One region of the Nonomuraea sp. NPDC051298 genome, then DNA from elsewhere that is predicted to be linked to it. Evidence: riboswitches for the same ligand, from Rfam matches in the RefSeq annotation. Region 1 holds a riboswitch; each other region holds the start of a gene.

Region 1 (5,080 bases):
CCGGACGATGTGCCCGGCGTCGCCGCCCTCGGCCCCGACCCGCTCGACGAGTCGTTCACCGTCGACGCGCTCAAGCAGATCGTGGGCGGCAGCCGCACCCAGATCAAGGGGCTGCTGCGCGACCAGAAGATCATCGCGGGCATCGGCAACGCCTACTCCGACGAGGTGCTGCACGCCGCGCGGATGTCACCGTTCAAGATCGCGGCCACGCTGACCGACGACCAGATCGCCGACCTGCACGAGGCCATCGTCGCGACGCTGCACGACGCGGTCGAGCGGGCCCACGGGCTGGCCGCCAAAGACCTCAAGGCGGAGAAGAAGTCGGGGCTGCGCGTGCACAACCGCACGGGGCAGCCCTGCGACGTGTGCGGCGACACGATCAGGGAGGTCTCGTTCGCCGACTCCTCGCTGCAGTACTGCCCCACGTGCCAGACCGGCGGCAAGCCGCTGGCCGACCGCCGCCTGTCCAGGCTGCTGAAATAGCCGCTCAGGGACATTTGCCGGCGCGACGCGAGATGATGGAGACATGACCGTTCCTGAGATCGAGGCCGCCGCCGTTCCCGCCGACGTCTACCTGCTCGACGTCCGCGAGCAGGACGAATGGCGGGCCGGCCACGCCCCCGACGCCGTGCACATCCCGATGACCGAGCTGCAGGGCCGGGTCGGCGAGGTCCCCGCAGACCGCACGGTCTACGTGGTCTGCCGGGTGGGCGGCCGGTCCATGCAGGTCGCGGCCTGGCTCAACCAGCTCGGGCACGAGGCGGTCAACGTCGGCGGCGGCATGCGGTCGTGGGAGTCCGCCGGCCGTCCGATGGACAGCGAGACGGGGCAGCCGCCCTTCGTGGCCTGAGGGCCGCAGGCGGCGCACCATGGCCTGGGCTGCATCGGAAGTGGTTACGTCCGCGTTATGCGGTTCCCGCGATGATCGCGGCATTCAGCGCTCTGATGAGGGAGTGACGTTCGTGCGCGTGTTGGTCGCCGAGGATGAGAGGATGCTCGCCGACTCGATCGCCGAGGGCCTGCGGGGCGAGGCGCTCGCGGTGGACGTCGCCTACGACGGGGAGGAAGCCCTGGAGCGGCTCGGGGTCAACGAGTACGCCGTGCTCATCCTCGACCGCGACCTGCCCGGCGTGCACGGCGACGACGTGTGCAGGACCGTGGTCCAGCGGCAGTGGTCGGCCAAGGTGCTCATGCTGACCGCGGCAGGCGACGTGCGCTCGCGGGTGGCCGGGCTGTCGCTGGGGGCCGACGACTACCTGCCGAAGCCGTTCGCGTTCGAGGAACTGGTGGCCAGGGTGCACGCGCTCGGCCGCCGTACCGGGCGGGCGGATCCGCCGATCCTGGAGCGGGCGGGCGTCAGGCTCGACTGGGCGCACCGGCAGGTGTTCCGCGACGGCGTGTACGTGCCGCTGGCCCGCAAGGAGTTCGGCGTGCTGGCCGAGCTGCTACGGGCCGCGGGCACGGTCGTGTCGGCCGAGGAACTGCTGGAGCGGGTGTGGGACGAGCACATCGATCCGTTCACCAACACCGTCCGCACCACGATGATGAAGCTGCGCAGGAAGCTCGGGGAGCCCCAGGTGATCGAGACCGTGCCCGGCGCGGGATACCGCGTCCCATGAGCGTGCGGTTGCGTTTCGCGCTGGCCTGCGCGGCGCTGTTCGCGGTGCTCGGAGGGCTGGTCCTGACGGGCGTCTACCTGGTGACGTCGCAGAGCCTGGAATACCGCGGCGGGCTGCTCACTCCCGACTCGATCAGCGTTCAGGACGGCCGCGGCTTCACCCGCGGCTTCATCCGCGGCAACGATGCCTACGAGATCGCGCGGAGCCGGGCGATGCAGGTGGTCGCCGTCTATCAACGCGACACGCTCGCCAACGTCAGGAACGTCGGCGCGCTGGCGGTGCTGGCCGGGGCGGGTGCGGCGTTCGCGGTCGGCTGGCGGGCGGCGGGCTGGGTGGTTCGGCCGGTCAAGGCGGTGACCGAGACCGCGCGGCGGGTGGCGCAGAGCCACGACCTGACCGAGCGCATCGCGTACGAGGGGCCGCGCGAGGAGGCCAAGGAACTGGCCGACATCTTCGACACGATGCTGGACCGGCTGGCCCGCTCGTTCGACGGGCAGCGGCGCTTCGTCGCCAACGCCGCCCACGAGCTGCGCACCCCGCTGACGATCAACCGCACGCTGGTGGACGTGGCCGTGCGCCGGCCCGATGCCACGGACGACGTCAAGCGGCTGGGCGAGTCGCTGCTGCTGGTCAACGGCCGCCACGAGCGGCTCATCGACGGCCTGCTGGCGCTGGCCGAGGGCGAGCAGACGGTGCTCGACCGGCACTCGTTCGACCTGATGGACGTGGCCGAGCACGTGCTGGACCTGGCCGCGGCCGAGGCGGCCGAGCGGGAGGTGACGATACACCGGCTGCTCGACGCGGCTCCGACGATGGGCGAGGCGGTGCTGGTCGAGCGGCTGGTGCAGAACCTGGTGGAGAACGCGATCCGGCACAACCACCCCAAGGGCGAGGTGTGGGTGACCACGCGGCAGCGCACCGAGCAGGCGGAGCTGGTGGTGGCCAACACCGGGCTGCAGGTGCCGGCGTACGAGATCGAGACGATCTTCCAGCCGTTCCGCCGGCTGCACGGCGACCGGCTGCGCTCTGAACGGGGCAGCGGGCTGGGGCTCTCGATCGTACGGGTGATCGCCGAGGCGCACGGCGGCACGGTCGTCGCCCGGCCGCGTGACGAGGGCGGGCTGACGATCACCGTGGAGCTGCCCATCGGGTGAGGCGGCGCTGTCGGCGCCGGGGGGTGGCTGAGGACGGACGAATAGTGCATCATGGGGTCGCGCGCCGGGGTGATCTCCGGTTCGCAGACCGATCGTCGCGGGAGCTCGGGGTTCGCCGGGCTGAGAGGGCAGCCAGATCCGCTGCCGACCGCATGAACCTGTCCGGGTAATGCCGGCGTAGGGAGTGTGCGATGACGCATGGCGTCGAAGAAGTCCCGCTGACCCTCGAAGGCCGGCCGCCGAGGACCCTGGGGGTGCTCGACCAGGGCGCGCTCTGGGCGAACCTCGGTGTCAGCCTGCTGGGCTTCTCCGGGGCGCTGGTGCTGCTCGATCCCCTCGGCAACGCCCCGCTCAGCCTGGCCGCGGCGCTCGTGGCCACGGTGGTCGGCAGCCTGATCGGCACAGCCATGGTGGGTCTGTCGGCCGTGCCTGGCACGCGTACGGGGCAGCCGGCGATGGTGCTGCTGCGCGGGCTGTTCGGGGCCAGGATCTCCTACGTGCCCACGGTGCTGAACATCGTGCAGATGCTGGGCTGGGGCGCGTTCGAGCTGTGGGTGATCGCGAAGGGCGCCACCGCGATCTTCGGGTCGGTGCCGTACCAGGTGTGGGTGATCGTGGCGGGGGTGCTGACCACGGCGCTGACGATCTGGCCGCTCGGTTCGGTCCGGCTGCTGCGCCGGTACGTCACCGTCGGCGTGATCGTCTCGATGGTCTGGTTCACGGTGTTCTTCCTGCGCGAGGCCCCCGTGCACCAGGGCGGCGACTGGACGGCCTTCCCCGCCGCGGTCGACTACGTGATCGCGCTGTCGGTGTCGTGGGTGCCGATGGCCGCCGACTTCGCCCGCCACTCGCGTTCAGGGCGGGCCGCGTTCACCGGCGTGGTGGGCGGCTACACGCTGGCCCAGGTGGCCTGCCTGGGGCTGGGCGTCTACGCGGTGGCCATCGCGGGCGCGGCCGGGGTGTCGGCCGATCCGACGTCGGTGTTCGGGCCGTTCGTGGCGGTGCCGCTGGGCGCGCTGTTCTTCGGCATCCTGGTGCTGCGGGAGACCGACCAGTCGTTCGCCAACGTCTACTCCACCACGGTGTCGCTGCAGAACCTGATGCCGCGCATGGACCGGCGCGTCTTCTCCGCCGTCATCGGCGTGCTCACCGTGGTGATCGCCCTCTTCGTGGACGTCAACTCCTACGGCTCGTTCCTCAGCGTGATCGGCGCGGTGTTCGTCCCGATGTTCGCGGTGCTCGCGATCGAGTACTTCGTGCTGGGCGGAGCCGGCCGCTGGAACACCGCGCAGGACGCGCCCTCGCGGTGGGCGATGCTGGTGCCGTGGGCGCTGGGCTTCGTGGCCTACTGGCTGACGACCTCGACGCCGACCGTGCCCGCCTGGGACGGGCTGTGGGCGGGCCTGCGCGAGGCCATCGGCTTCGCCCGGCAGCCGTGGATGAACGGCGCGCTCGGCGGGGCCTTGGCGGCCGCGCTGGTGACGCTGGTCATCGGCCTGTTGACGCGGCGGCCCGCCGTTCGACGTTGAGCAGGTGCTGCTTGGCGGGCAGGCCGCCCGCGTAGTCGCCGAGCTGGCCGTCCTCGCGCACCACCCGGTGGCAGGGCACGATCACGCACACGGGGTTGGAGGCGAGCGCGTTGCCGATGGCCCGCAGCGCGCGGGGGCGGCCGATGCTCTCGCCGATCTGCTCCAGCGTGGTGGTCGTGCCGTAGGGGACCGCCACGGTCTTCTGCAGCACCGTGCGCGCGAAGGTCGTGGCCAGCGTGAGATCGACCGGCGTGGCGAACGCCCGCAACCGGCCGGAGAAGTACGCGTCCAGCTCTCTGCGCACCGGGTCGAGCCGCCGCGCGTCGGGCCCGATGAAACTGCTCGCATGCCTGGCGATCAGCTCGAACACGTCGTTCTCCGGCTCGAAGCTGCACGCCGCGATGCCCTTGCCGGTCACGGCCAGCACGAGCCTGCCCACGGCCCCGTCGTAGGTGCCGAACGCGATGTCGGGTGGCGTTTCGCCCCTATAGCTGCTGGAGGTCACACGCAGCAGGGCATCGAGATCGTTGCTCGACATACCCCTCACCCTCCTACCACCGGGAACCACCGTGACCGCAGCGTATCGGACCGATCGCCCGACGCGGCCACCGCGCCACGTGCACTATGGAGGTGTGGGGGACGAATGGGCCGGTAGTGACGATGAGATCGCCCGTGCGGCGCTCGCCAGCTCGCCCAACGCCGTCGTGGCGCTCGACAGGGACGAGAGCGTGCTGGTGTGGAACGCCGCGGCCGAGCGTCTGTTCGGGTGGACGGCCGA
Region 2 (5,080 bases), on a different contig from region 1:
CGTCGCCGCGGGCTCAGGGTCGAGATCGGGTCGTACGCGTCCGTCGCGCCGGGCGGAGCGCAGCCAGTCACCGATGGTGCGGTGCCGGGCGATTCTTCCGTACGCTGACCGCATCGCCTCTGGAAACGTCCGAAAGGTTGGGATCGTGCGTAGTTCGGTTTTCGGAAACCTCAACGCCCAGCAGTTGCCCCCTGGCTTCGCTCTCGAGAACGGCAAGATGCTGCGCGTCCAGTTGCCCCACGAGGTGCTGGCCAAGCAGGGGTCGATGGTCGCCTTCCAGGGACAGATGGACTTCGACTACGAGGGTTCCGGCGGGATCGGGAAGTTTCTCAAGAAGGCCGTGACGGGGGAGGGGGGCTCGCTGATGCGCGTACGCGGCGAGGGGCAGCTCTACCTGGCCGACAACGCCGACGACATTCACCTGTTCTTCCTGGAGAACGAGGGCATCACGGTCAACGGGCGCAACCTGCTGGCCTTCCAGCCGCAGCTCACCTGGGACATCAAGCGCGTCCAGGGGGCGGGGGTGGCGGCCGGCGGGCTGTTCAACACCACCGTCACCGGCACGGGGTGGGTGGCCATCACCACGCACGGCACGCCGGTGCTGCTCGACGCCGCCCGGATGCCGACGTTCGCCGACGGGCAGTCCGCGGTCTGCTGGAGCGCGGGGCTGCAGGTCGGGGTCAACCGGACGATGAAGGCGGGGGCGCTGATCGGGCGGGGGAGCGGGGAGGCCATGCAACTGGCGTTCAGAGGGCAGGGGTTCGTGCTGGTGCAGGCCAGCGAAGGCGTCCCGGTGGTGACCCAGTCCTCGTGACGACCTTCGGAGGGGGCTCGGGCGGCGGGCTTCGCTCAGACGCGGACCACTGCCAGCGGGCAGGGGGCGTGGTGGAGCATGGCCTGGCTGATCGAGCCGATGAGCATCCCCGCGAGCTGCCCGTGTCCCCGCGACCCCACCACCAGCAGGTCGGCCTCCGAGGCGGCCTCCTTGAGCACCTCCACCGGATGCCCGTGCACGACCTCGGCCACCACGTCCACCTCGGGGTGCCGTTCGCGGTGCTCGGTCAGTGAGGTCTTCAGCGCGCGCAGGACGTCCTGCTCGCTCTCCCTGTCTGCCGGTTCGAAGCCGCTCACGTGGGGCCAGGCCCACGCCTGTACGGCACGCAGTCGTGCCCCCCGCAGCTCCGCCTCGGCGAACGCGAACTCGAGCGCTCGCGTGGCGCAGGGAGAGCCGTCCGTCCCTGCCACGATCTCGCCGTGCGGGACGGCGGGCCGACCGTGGACCAGGACCACGTTCGCAGGGGCGTGGGTGGCCACCCCGTACGCCACCGACCCCACCAGCAGCCCCCGCACGCCGCCGATGCCACGGCTGCCGACGACCAGCAACTCGGCCGCCTCGGCCGCCTTCACCAGCGCCGAGCGGGGATCGCCCGGCAGCAGCACGCCCTCGACGTCCACCTGCGGGCACTCCCGGCGCGCGCGGTCCTGGGCGGAGATGAGGACGCTGTTCGCGCCGTCCCGCATCCACCGCGCCACCTCGGCGTAGCGGATGGGCCCCTCCTCGCACACCCACTTGGGCACGGCGTGCGCCACCGTCAGCGGCCTGCGGCGCAGCGCCGCCTCCGTGGCGGCCCACCCGGCGGCCTCCAGGCCGGTACGGGAACCGTCGACGCCAACGATGATCAACGTACTCAGCTCCTCAGACCAGCGCGTAGCACTCCACCTCGGCCCGGCGGAACGGGAGCCCCTTGGCCTCGGACTCGCGAACGCACGCGCGCTCGGCCTTGCCGAGCCGGAGCAGGCCGCAGACGGTCACGCCGGAGTACGTCCGGCAGTCGAGGTTGTGATCTGTTCTGCCGACGCGGTACATCTCCTTGACCGCCTCTCGGCACTTCGCCTTCCCGGTGTCGGAGTAGCGGCACTGGCCGATCAGGATGTCGTACTGCTCCTGGCTGACCTCGTGCTTCCCCATGCCGTCCCCGGCCGCTGCGGTGGCACCGGACGCGGCCATCACGACGAGTAGTCCAATGACAGCGGCGAATCTCATCATGTTTCCCCTGATGGGACCGTACCGCCCAGGGCGGTCCCCAAACCTCGCCCGCGATGTTTCGACCGGGGGCGGGTCTGGGTACGATCACCGCCGTCCAACGCGGGAGCCCGGTGTGGACCGGGCTGAGAGGACGGCTGACAGCCGCCGACCGCCAGAACCTGCTCCGGATAATGCCGGCGAAGGGAGTTTGCGCGATGAGTGACGCGCGCTTTTCCAAGATCTACAGCGGTGAGCTGCGGGTGCCGATGCGGCAGGTGCGACTGTCCGACGGCTCGGCGGTGACGCTGTACGACACCTCCGGCCCCTACACCGACCCCGCTTTCGAGCCCGACCTCCGGCGCGGGCTGCCGCGCCTGCGCGAGGCGTGGATCCGGGAGCGGCGGGCGGCCGGGCAGCCGGTCACGCAGGTCGCCTGCGCCCGGCGCGGGCTGGTGACCACGGAGATGGAGTACGTGGCCGTGCGCGAGGGAGTCGCGCCCGAGTTCGTCCGCCAGGAGGTCGCTGCGGGCCGGGCCATCATCCCCGCGAACGTCAACCATCCCGAGTCCGAGCCCATGATCATCGGCCGGAACTTCCTCGTGAAGATCAACGCCAACATCGGCAACTCCGCCGTCACCTCCTCGATCGAGGAGGAGGTCGAGAAGATGACCTGGGCCACCCGCTGGGGAGCCGACACGATCATGGACCTGTCCACCGGCGCCGACATCCACGAAACCCGCGAGTGGATCCTGCGCAACTCGCCCGTCCCGGTCGGCACCGTGCCCATCTACCAGGCGCTGGAGAAGGTCAAGGGCCGCCCGGAGGCGCTGTCGTGGGAGGTCTACCGCGACACGCTGATCGAGCAGTGCGAGCAGGGCGTCGACTACGTGACCGTGCACGCGGGCGTGCGGCTGGCGCACGTGCCGCTCACGACCCGACGCAAGACCGGCATCGTCTCGCGCGGGGGTTCGATCATGGCCGCCTGGTGCCTGGCGCACCACCGCGAGAGCTTCCTGTACGAGAACTTCGCCGAGATGTGCGAGATCCTGGCCCGCTACGACGTGTCGTACTCGCTGGGCGACGGGCTGCGTCCCGGCTCGATCGCCGACGCCAACGACGAGGCCCAGTTCGCCGAGCTGCGCACACTCGGAGAGCTGACCGGCATCGCGCGCGAGCACGACGTCCAGGTGATGATCGAGGGGCCGGGCCACGTGCCCATGCACAAGATCAAAGAGAACGTCGACCTGCAGCGCGAGCTGTGCGACGACGCGCCCTTCTACACGCTGGGGCCGCTCGTGACCGACATCGCCCCGGGCTACGACCACATCACCTCCGGCATCGGGGCCGCGATGATCGGCTGGTACGGCACGGCCATGCTCTGCTACGTCACCCCCAAGGAGCACCTCGGCCTGCCGGGCAAGGACGACGTCAAGACCGGCGTCATCACGTACAAGATCGCCGCCCACGCCGCCGACCTGGCCAAGGGGCACCCGGGCGCGCAGGAGTGGGACGACGCCCTGTCCGACGCGCGCTTCGAGTTCCGTTGGGAGGACCAGTTCGACCTGTCGCTCGACCCTCCGACAGCGCGCTCGTTCCACGACGAGACCCTGCCCGCCGCGCCCGCCAAGACCGCCCACTTCTGCTCGATGTGCGGGCCCAAGTTCTGCTCGATGAAGATCAGCCACGACATCAGGGCGGCGGGCTACGCGGAGAAGGCCGCCGAGTTCAGACGCCTCGGCGGCAACCTCTACATCGACCACTCCAACAGCGACCCCAGCGACCACCCCGACTCCGAACCCGGTGACCAACTCGGCTCCGAGCCCGGCGACCACCCCGACTCCGAGCCCGGCGACCAGCGCGATCAGCCGTTCGATCGACCCGCCGCCCAGCCTGCCGCCCAGCCCGTCGACTGACCCCCGGCACCGCCTTCCGCCGCCTGCGGCCCACCCCTGCCGCCGATCCCGCCCGCCTTCCCTCGGGGAGGCGGACAGGATCGGCACCAGCCACCCAACACCCGGCCCTTGCCCTGGCCCCTAACCCTGGCCCTTCGGCTCCGGCTTCCTGGCCCCGGCCCTCCGACTCCGGCTTCCTGGCCCCGGCCCTCCGCTCTCGGCTCATGGCCCGCCTCTCGCCCTCTCGCCCTCTGGCCCTCGGCCCTCGACCTGCTTCCTCGGCCCTCGACCCGGCCCTCAGCCCCTGGCCCCCAGCCCTTGGCCCCTGGTCCTCGGTCCCAGCCCTCAGCCTCCCGCCATCTGGCCTCTGGGCCCCTGGGTCTCCGTCCCCCGGGCTTCTGGAACCGGCAGTCGGACCTCGGCCCGGCTGTGGTCCTCGCCTTTCGCTCTCGGCTTCGGCTACGAGGCTGCCTTCCGTTCTGGATTCGGGCTTTCGCTCCGAGAGCCTTATCTTCGCTCCGGCCTTGGGCTTCGCGCTGAGCTTGCCGTCCGCCTCGGCCCCGGGTGCCTCGGCCCTCGGTTGCCCTGCCTCCGGTTGCCTTGGCTTCGGTTGTCTTGGCTTTGGCTGTCTGGCCTTAGGTTGTCTTGGTCTTGGGTGGTTTGGTGGTTTTGGGGGTGTTTGTTTGAGGGGCTTGTCTTTGCCTCTGGTTCGGGGTTTCGTTGCGGGGGTCGTTCGTGCGCTGGCACTTTGCGTGCTCACCGGATTCGGAACGGGGTTCTTCTGCGGGGAGGGTCGTTAGATGAGAGGTTTCTCATCTGGGCCTCAGCGTGGTCTCCTCGAAGAGCGACAGGGTCTAGCGCATGAAGCATCGGGGAATGGTGATCCTCCTCGTCCTGGTTGCGGTGGTGGCGGGGGTCATGTCGGTGGGGTTGGTGCGAGCGGCCGACGAGCGGTCCGATCTGGGCGACCCCATCGTCGTGACGCCCTCGCCCTCGGGCACCTCGCCGGGGTCCGCGTCACGCCCGACGTCACCCCAGGGCGATCCGTCGGCGCATTCGTCGGGGAATCCGTCGGGCGACCCGCCGGGAGCGTCGCCGGAGGGTGCCGGTTCGTCGGCCACCGCGACCCCACAGCCGGGCCAGAGCGGCAGCTCCGCGACGC
Region 3 (5,080 bases), on a different contig from region 1:
CACGGCCGCGGCGGAAGCCTCGGCGGCGGAGTGGGTGGACCGTCCGATGACGATGTCGTCGCCGAGTATCTCTCGCGCGACCGTCACGGGAAGGTCGTCCTGCCCCAGATGGAGCACGTCGGGGCGGGCGGCGTAGGCGAGGTCCGCCCGGTCGTTGACGGCCAGCAGCCTGCCGTGCCGGTCACAGGCGTCGCGGAAGTGCTCGAGGAGCGCGAGTTCTTCGCGCGCCTCGAGACCCTTCTCCCGCAGTTGGATGATGTCCACTCCGCCGGCCAGCACCGCATCGAGGAACTCCGCCAGGTCGCCGCGGTCGCGGCGGCCGTCTGTGCAGAGGTAGAGGCGGGCGTCAGAAAGCGAGGGCCTGGGCACGCCGCTTCACCTCGGTGTGACGACCGGCCTTGATCGCCTGGATGGGCGACCCCGGCAGGGTCTCGTCTGGGGTGAAGAGCCAGCGCAGCGACTCGACGTCGTCGTAGCCGGCGTCCTGCAACACGGTCAGCGTGCCGGGCAGGCCCTTCATCACGTCTTGGCCGTCGAGGAACACCGCGGGCACCTGCGGCCCGCCGCTGCCCCGGCGCACGCCGAGGAGCTTGTGGTCCTTGAGGAGTTGTTTGGCCCGCCCGAGCGGAAGGTCGAGGCGCGTGGCCACTTCGGGGAGAGTGAGCCACTCGTCGACGAGCTGGTCGGTCTCCCGGTCGATCTGTGCAACAGAAAGCGTCACGAAACCACAACTACCACATGGCGCGCTTGCTCAAACAACACAATCCCGTAGGGAGACCTGTGGATCTACCAGGCGCTCCACGTCGAGGCGGTGGCCGGCCTCGATGATGCGCCGCCCCTGGACGAGGTCGCGCGGCCGGTCGACGGCCAGCACCGCGGCCAGCGTGTCGCCCTCGGTGAGCCACACGGCCGACCACTTGCCCTCGGGCTCGCCCCGGTAGACGAGCCGCTCGCCCGCGGGGTGGTGGCCGGCGTACTGGAGCATGTGGCCGAACTGCTCGGACCAGAAGTACGGCACCGGGTCGTAGACCGCCTCCTCCCCCAGCAGCGTCGCGGCGGCCACCTCGGGGGCGTTGAGCGCGGTGTCCCAGTGCTCCACCCGCAGCCTGGTCCGCCAGCGGCGCGACCACCAGGCGGCGCAGTCGCCGACGGCGACGGTGCCGGGCAGCGAGGCGCGCAGGTGCTCGTCGGTCACGACGCCGTTGTGCAGGTCGATGTCGGCGCCGGCCAGCCATTCGATCGCGGGACGCACGCCGATGCCGGTCACGACGACGTGGGCCTCGACGAACTCGCCGCCCACCAGGCGCACGCCGCCCTCGTCGACCGACTCGACCATGGTGTCCAGGCGCAGGTCGATGCCGTCGTACCAGGGCAGGGTGCGGGCCCCGATCCCGGTGCCGACGGCGGTGGCGAGCGGGGTGGCGGCGCTCTCGACGACCGTGACGGCGCACCCGGCGCGGCGGGCCGCGGTGGCCACCTCCGCGCCGATCCAGCCCGCGCCGATGACCACGACGCGGGCTCCCGGCACGAGCACGGCCCGCAGCTCGTGGGCGTCGTCGAGGGTGCGCAGGACGTGCTGGGGGCCGTCGCCGGGCAGCCTGATCGGCTCGGCGCCGGTGGCGATGACCAGGCCGTCGTAGCGAAGCTCGCCCTCGGTCGTCTCCACGACGCCCGCGCGCAGCGACTTGGCGCTCACCCCCGGGCGGAAGTCGACCTCCATCGCGTGCAGGTCGGTGTCGACGAAGCTCGTGTCGGCCTCGCCCTTGAGCACGGCCTTGGACAGGGGCGGCCGGTCGTAGGGCCGATGGCGCTCCTCACCCAGCAGGGTGATCCGGCCGGTGAAGCCGCGCCCGCGCAGGGCCTCCACCGTACGCACTCCGGCCAGGCCGGCTCCCACCACCACGACATGGTTCACGTTCATGACCATAACGGGGGCGGTGCGTGCGTCCGTCACCGAGGCCGTAGGCTGTGGGCGTAAGACGCGCGGGAGTCCGGCCGTAACCGGGCTGAGAGGAAGGCTTTGCCGGGCCTTCGACCGCAAGACACCTGATCCGGATCATGCCGGCGAAGGGAGCGCAGGTGGACGTGATCGTGGGCGGCGGGGTCGTCGGGCTGTCGGTGGCCTGGCGGCTGGCGCGCGAAGGGCGGCCCGTCACCGTCGTCGACCCGGCCCCGGGCACGGGGGCCTCGCACGCGGCCGCGGGGATGCTGGCCCCGGTCAGCGAGGTGACCTACACCGAGGCGCCGCTGCTGCGGCTGGGGGTGGCCGCACTGCGCCGCTGGCCCGCCTTCGCCGCCGAACTCACCGCGGAGGCGGGCGCGGAGGTCGGCACGGGCGGTGGTGGCCTGCTCGATCTGCGTTCTGACGGCACGCTCGACGTGGCCTTCGGCGCCGACGACCTGGCCGCGCTGGACGAGCTGGCGGCGTTCATGGAGAAGCTGGGGCTGACGGTCGAGCGCCTGACCGGGCGCGAGTGCCGCCGCCTGGAGCCCATGCTGGCCCCGTCCGTACGCGGCGGGCTGCTGGCGCCCGGCGACGCCTGGGTGAACCCGCGCCGGGTGACGGCGGCGCTGCTGACCGCGCTGGAGCGGCGCGGCGTGCCCGTGGTGCGGGCGCGGGCGCGCGAGCTGCTGCGCGCGGGCGGCGCCGTCACGGGCGCGATCACCGGCGTGCGCCTCGACGGGCCCGGTGGCGAGATCCTGGAGGCAGAGCGGGTGGTGCTGGCCGCCGGAGCCTGGAGCACCGAGCTGGCCGAGGTGCCGGTACGCCCGGTCAAGGGGCAGATCATGCGGTTGCGCTCGCCGCGGCCGCTGCTCACCCGCTGCGTACGCGGCACCGTGCACGGCTCGTCGGTCTACCTGGTCCCCCGGGGCGACGGTGAGCTGGTGGTCGGGGCCACCCAGGAGGAGCTGGGCTTCGACACCCGGGTCACGGCCGGCGGCCTGTACGAGCTGCTGCGCGACGCCAGAGAGCTGGTGCCGGGCGTCACCGAGCTGGAGATCGGCGACGTGGTGGCCGGGCTGCGTCCCGGCACGCCGGACAACCTGCCGCTCATCGGCCCGAGCGGCACCCCGGGGCTGACGTACGCGACCGGGCACCATCGGGGCGGCGTGCTGCTGGCCCCGCTCACGACGGCCATCCTGCTGGGCGAGGAGAGCGAGCTGGCGGCGCTGTGCGCCCCAGGGAGATTTCGGGAAATTTCATGATTGTTAGCATCAACGGGGCCGCGCACGAGGTGGCCGAAGGCACGACCGTGGCGCAGGCCGTACGCACATTGACCTCGGCCACCACCGGCGTGGCCGTGGCACTGAACGACGAGGTGGTCATCCGCGGCGCCTGGGAGACGACGGCGCTCAGCGACCGTGACCGCGTGGAGGTTCTGACGGCGGTGCAAGGTGGATGATCTGATCATCGCCGGGGAGAAGTTCTCCTCCCGGCTCATCATGGGCACGGGCGGCGCCCCCTCGCTCGAGGTGCTCGACCAGGCGCTGGCGGCGTCGGGCACCGAGCTGACCACGGTGGCGATGCGGCGGCTCGACCCCGGCGCGCGCGGCTCCGTGCTCGACGTGCTGCGCGGGCGCGACATCAAGGTGCTGCCGAACACCGCGGGCTGCTTCACCGCGGGCGACGCCGTGCTGACGGCGCGGCTGGCCAGGGAGGCCCTGGGCACGAACTGGGTCAAGCTCGAGGTCATCGCCGACGAGCGCACGCTGCTGCCCGACCCGATCGAGACGTTCGACGCGGCCGAGCGGCTGGTGGCCGACGGGTTCGTGGTGCTGCCGTACATCGGGGACGATCCCGCGCTGGCGCGGCGGCTCGAGCAGGCCGGCTGCGCGGCCGTGATGCCCCTGGGGGCGCCGATCGGCTCCGGGCTGGGCATCCGCAACCCGCACAGCATCGAGCTGATCGTGGAGGCCGCCGGCGTGCCGGTGATCCTCGACGCGGGCATCGGCACGGCCAGCGACGCCGCCCTGGCGATGGAGCTGGGCTGCGACGCCGTGCTGCTGGCCACGGCCGTCACCCGGGCGCAGCGGCCCGACCTCATGGCGGCGGCCATGAAGGGGGCGGTGGCGGCCGGGCGGCAGGCGCGGCAGGCGGGGCGCATCCCGCGCCGCCGCTACGCCGAGGCGTCCTCGCCGATGACGGCGTGACGTCGGTTCCACCCGCGCGGCCCCGGCCGTGGAGGTGCCACTCGCGCGGCCTTGGCCGTGGAGGTGCCGCCCCGAGGTGAGGGCGTTCCAACGGCACGTCTCCGCATCGGTTTCGGGCGGTAGGGCCATGCCGGGGCCAAAACGCCCGTAAACTCGGCGGGGTGGATACGACGACTGCGGACCCCCTGGTCGGGCGGCTTCTCGATAGGCGCTACCGCATCGAGAGCCGGATCGCCCGGGGCGGTATGGCGACCGTCTACCTCGCGCTGGACATCCGGCTCGACCGGACGGTGGCGCTGAAGGTCATGCATCGCTCGCTCGCCGACGACCCGGCGTTCGTCCGGAGGTTCATCGGCGAGGCGAAGTCGGTTGCCAGCCTGTCCCACCCCAACGTGGTGCACGTCTTCGACCAGGGCACCGACAACGACATCGTCTACCTGTCGATGGAATACGTCCCCGGCCGCACCCTGCGCGACATCCTGCGCGAGCGCGGCAGGCTCCCGGCCCGTGAGGCCCTCGAGATCATGATCCCGGTGCTGGCCGCCCTCGGCGCGGCCCACCAGGCCGGGATGGTGCATCGCGACGTCAAGCCGGAAAACGTGCTGATGACCGACGACGGCCGGGTCAAGGTCGTCGACTTCGGCCTGGCCAGGGCGATCGAGGCGACCAACCAGACCCGCACCGGCATGATGATCGGCACGGTCGGCTACATGGCGCCCGAGCAGGTCACCATGGGCGCCGCCGACGTCCGCAGCGACGTCTACGCGGCGGGCATCATGCTGTTCGAGCTGGTGACGGGGCAGCAGCCCTACGACGGCGAGACGCCGATGGCGGTGGCCTACCGGCACGTCCACGACACCGTGCCGCCGCCGTCCTCGGTGGCGCCCGACGTGCCGCCGCTGATCGACACGCTGGTGGGCCACGCGAC

What was found. A riboswitch is a leader RNA that binds a small molecule or an ion and turns the genes downstream of it on or off. The one in region 1 is predicted to bind thiamine pyrophosphate.
Region 2: it holds a riboswitch for thiamine pyrophosphate, as region 1 does, so the genes downstream of both, thiC (phosphomethylpyrimidine synthase ThiC) here and ACZ6S0_RS42980 (purine-cytosine permease family protein) in region 1, are expected to answer to the same signal.
Region 3: it holds a riboswitch for thiamine pyrophosphate, as region 1 does, so the genes downstream of both, thiO (glycine oxidase ThiO) here and ACZ6S0_RS42980 (purine-cytosine permease family protein) in region 1, are expected to answer to the same signal.

Annotation. Positions count from the first base shown of each region.
Region 1 is NZ_JBVJIM010000025.1:34,241-39,320, reverse strand. It holds gene ACZ6S0_RS43000 (Fpg/Nei family DNA glycosylase) at 1-483, shown strand, start outside; gene ACZ6S0_RS42995 (rhodanese-like domain-containing protein) at 527-850, shown strand; gene ACZ6S0_RS42990 (response regulator transcription factor) at 963-1,619, shown strand; gene ACZ6S0_RS42985 (sensor histidine kinase) at 1,616-2,773, shown strand; TPP riboswitch at 2,861-2,974, shown strand; gene ACZ6S0_RS42980 (purine-cytosine permease family protein) at 2,965-4,302, shown strand; gene ACZ6S0_RS42975 (methylated-DNA--[protein]-cysteine S-methyltransferase) at 4,262-4,840, opposite strand; gene ACZ6S0_RS42970 (sensor histidine kinase) at 4,935-5,080, shown strand, end outside.
Region 2 is NZ_JBVJIM010000004.1:456,981-462,060, reverse strand. It holds gene ACZ6S0_RS15710 (hypothetical protein) at 1-114, opposite strand, end outside; gene ACZ6S0_RS15705 (AIM24 family protein) at 146-814, shown strand; gene ACZ6S0_RS15700 (universal stress protein) at 850-1,683, opposite strand; gene ACZ6S0_RS15695 (hypothetical protein) at 1,697-2,008, opposite strand; TPP riboswitch at 2,137-2,249, shown strand; gene thiC (phosphomethylpyrimidine synthase ThiC) at 2,242-3,939, shown strand; gene ACZ6S0_RS15685 (hypothetical protein) at 4,773-5,080, opposite strand, start outside.
Region 3 is NZ_JBVJIM010000002.1:542,650-547,729, reverse strand. It holds gene thiE (thiamine phosphate synthase) at 1-369, opposite strand, end outside; gene ACZ6S0_RS07840 (Rv2175c family DNA-binding protein) at 347-721, opposite strand; gene ACZ6S0_RS07835 (NAD(P)/FAD-dependent oxidoreductase) at 752-1,915, opposite strand; TPP riboswitch at 1,974-2,090, shown strand; gene thiO (glycine oxidase ThiO) at 2,059-3,207, shown strand; gene thiS (sulfur carrier protein ThiS) at 3,204-3,404, shown strand; gene ACZ6S0_RS07820 (thiazole synthase) at 3,397-4,152, shown strand; gene pknB (Stk1 family PASTA domain-containing Ser/Thr kinase) at 4,314-5,080, shown strand, end outside.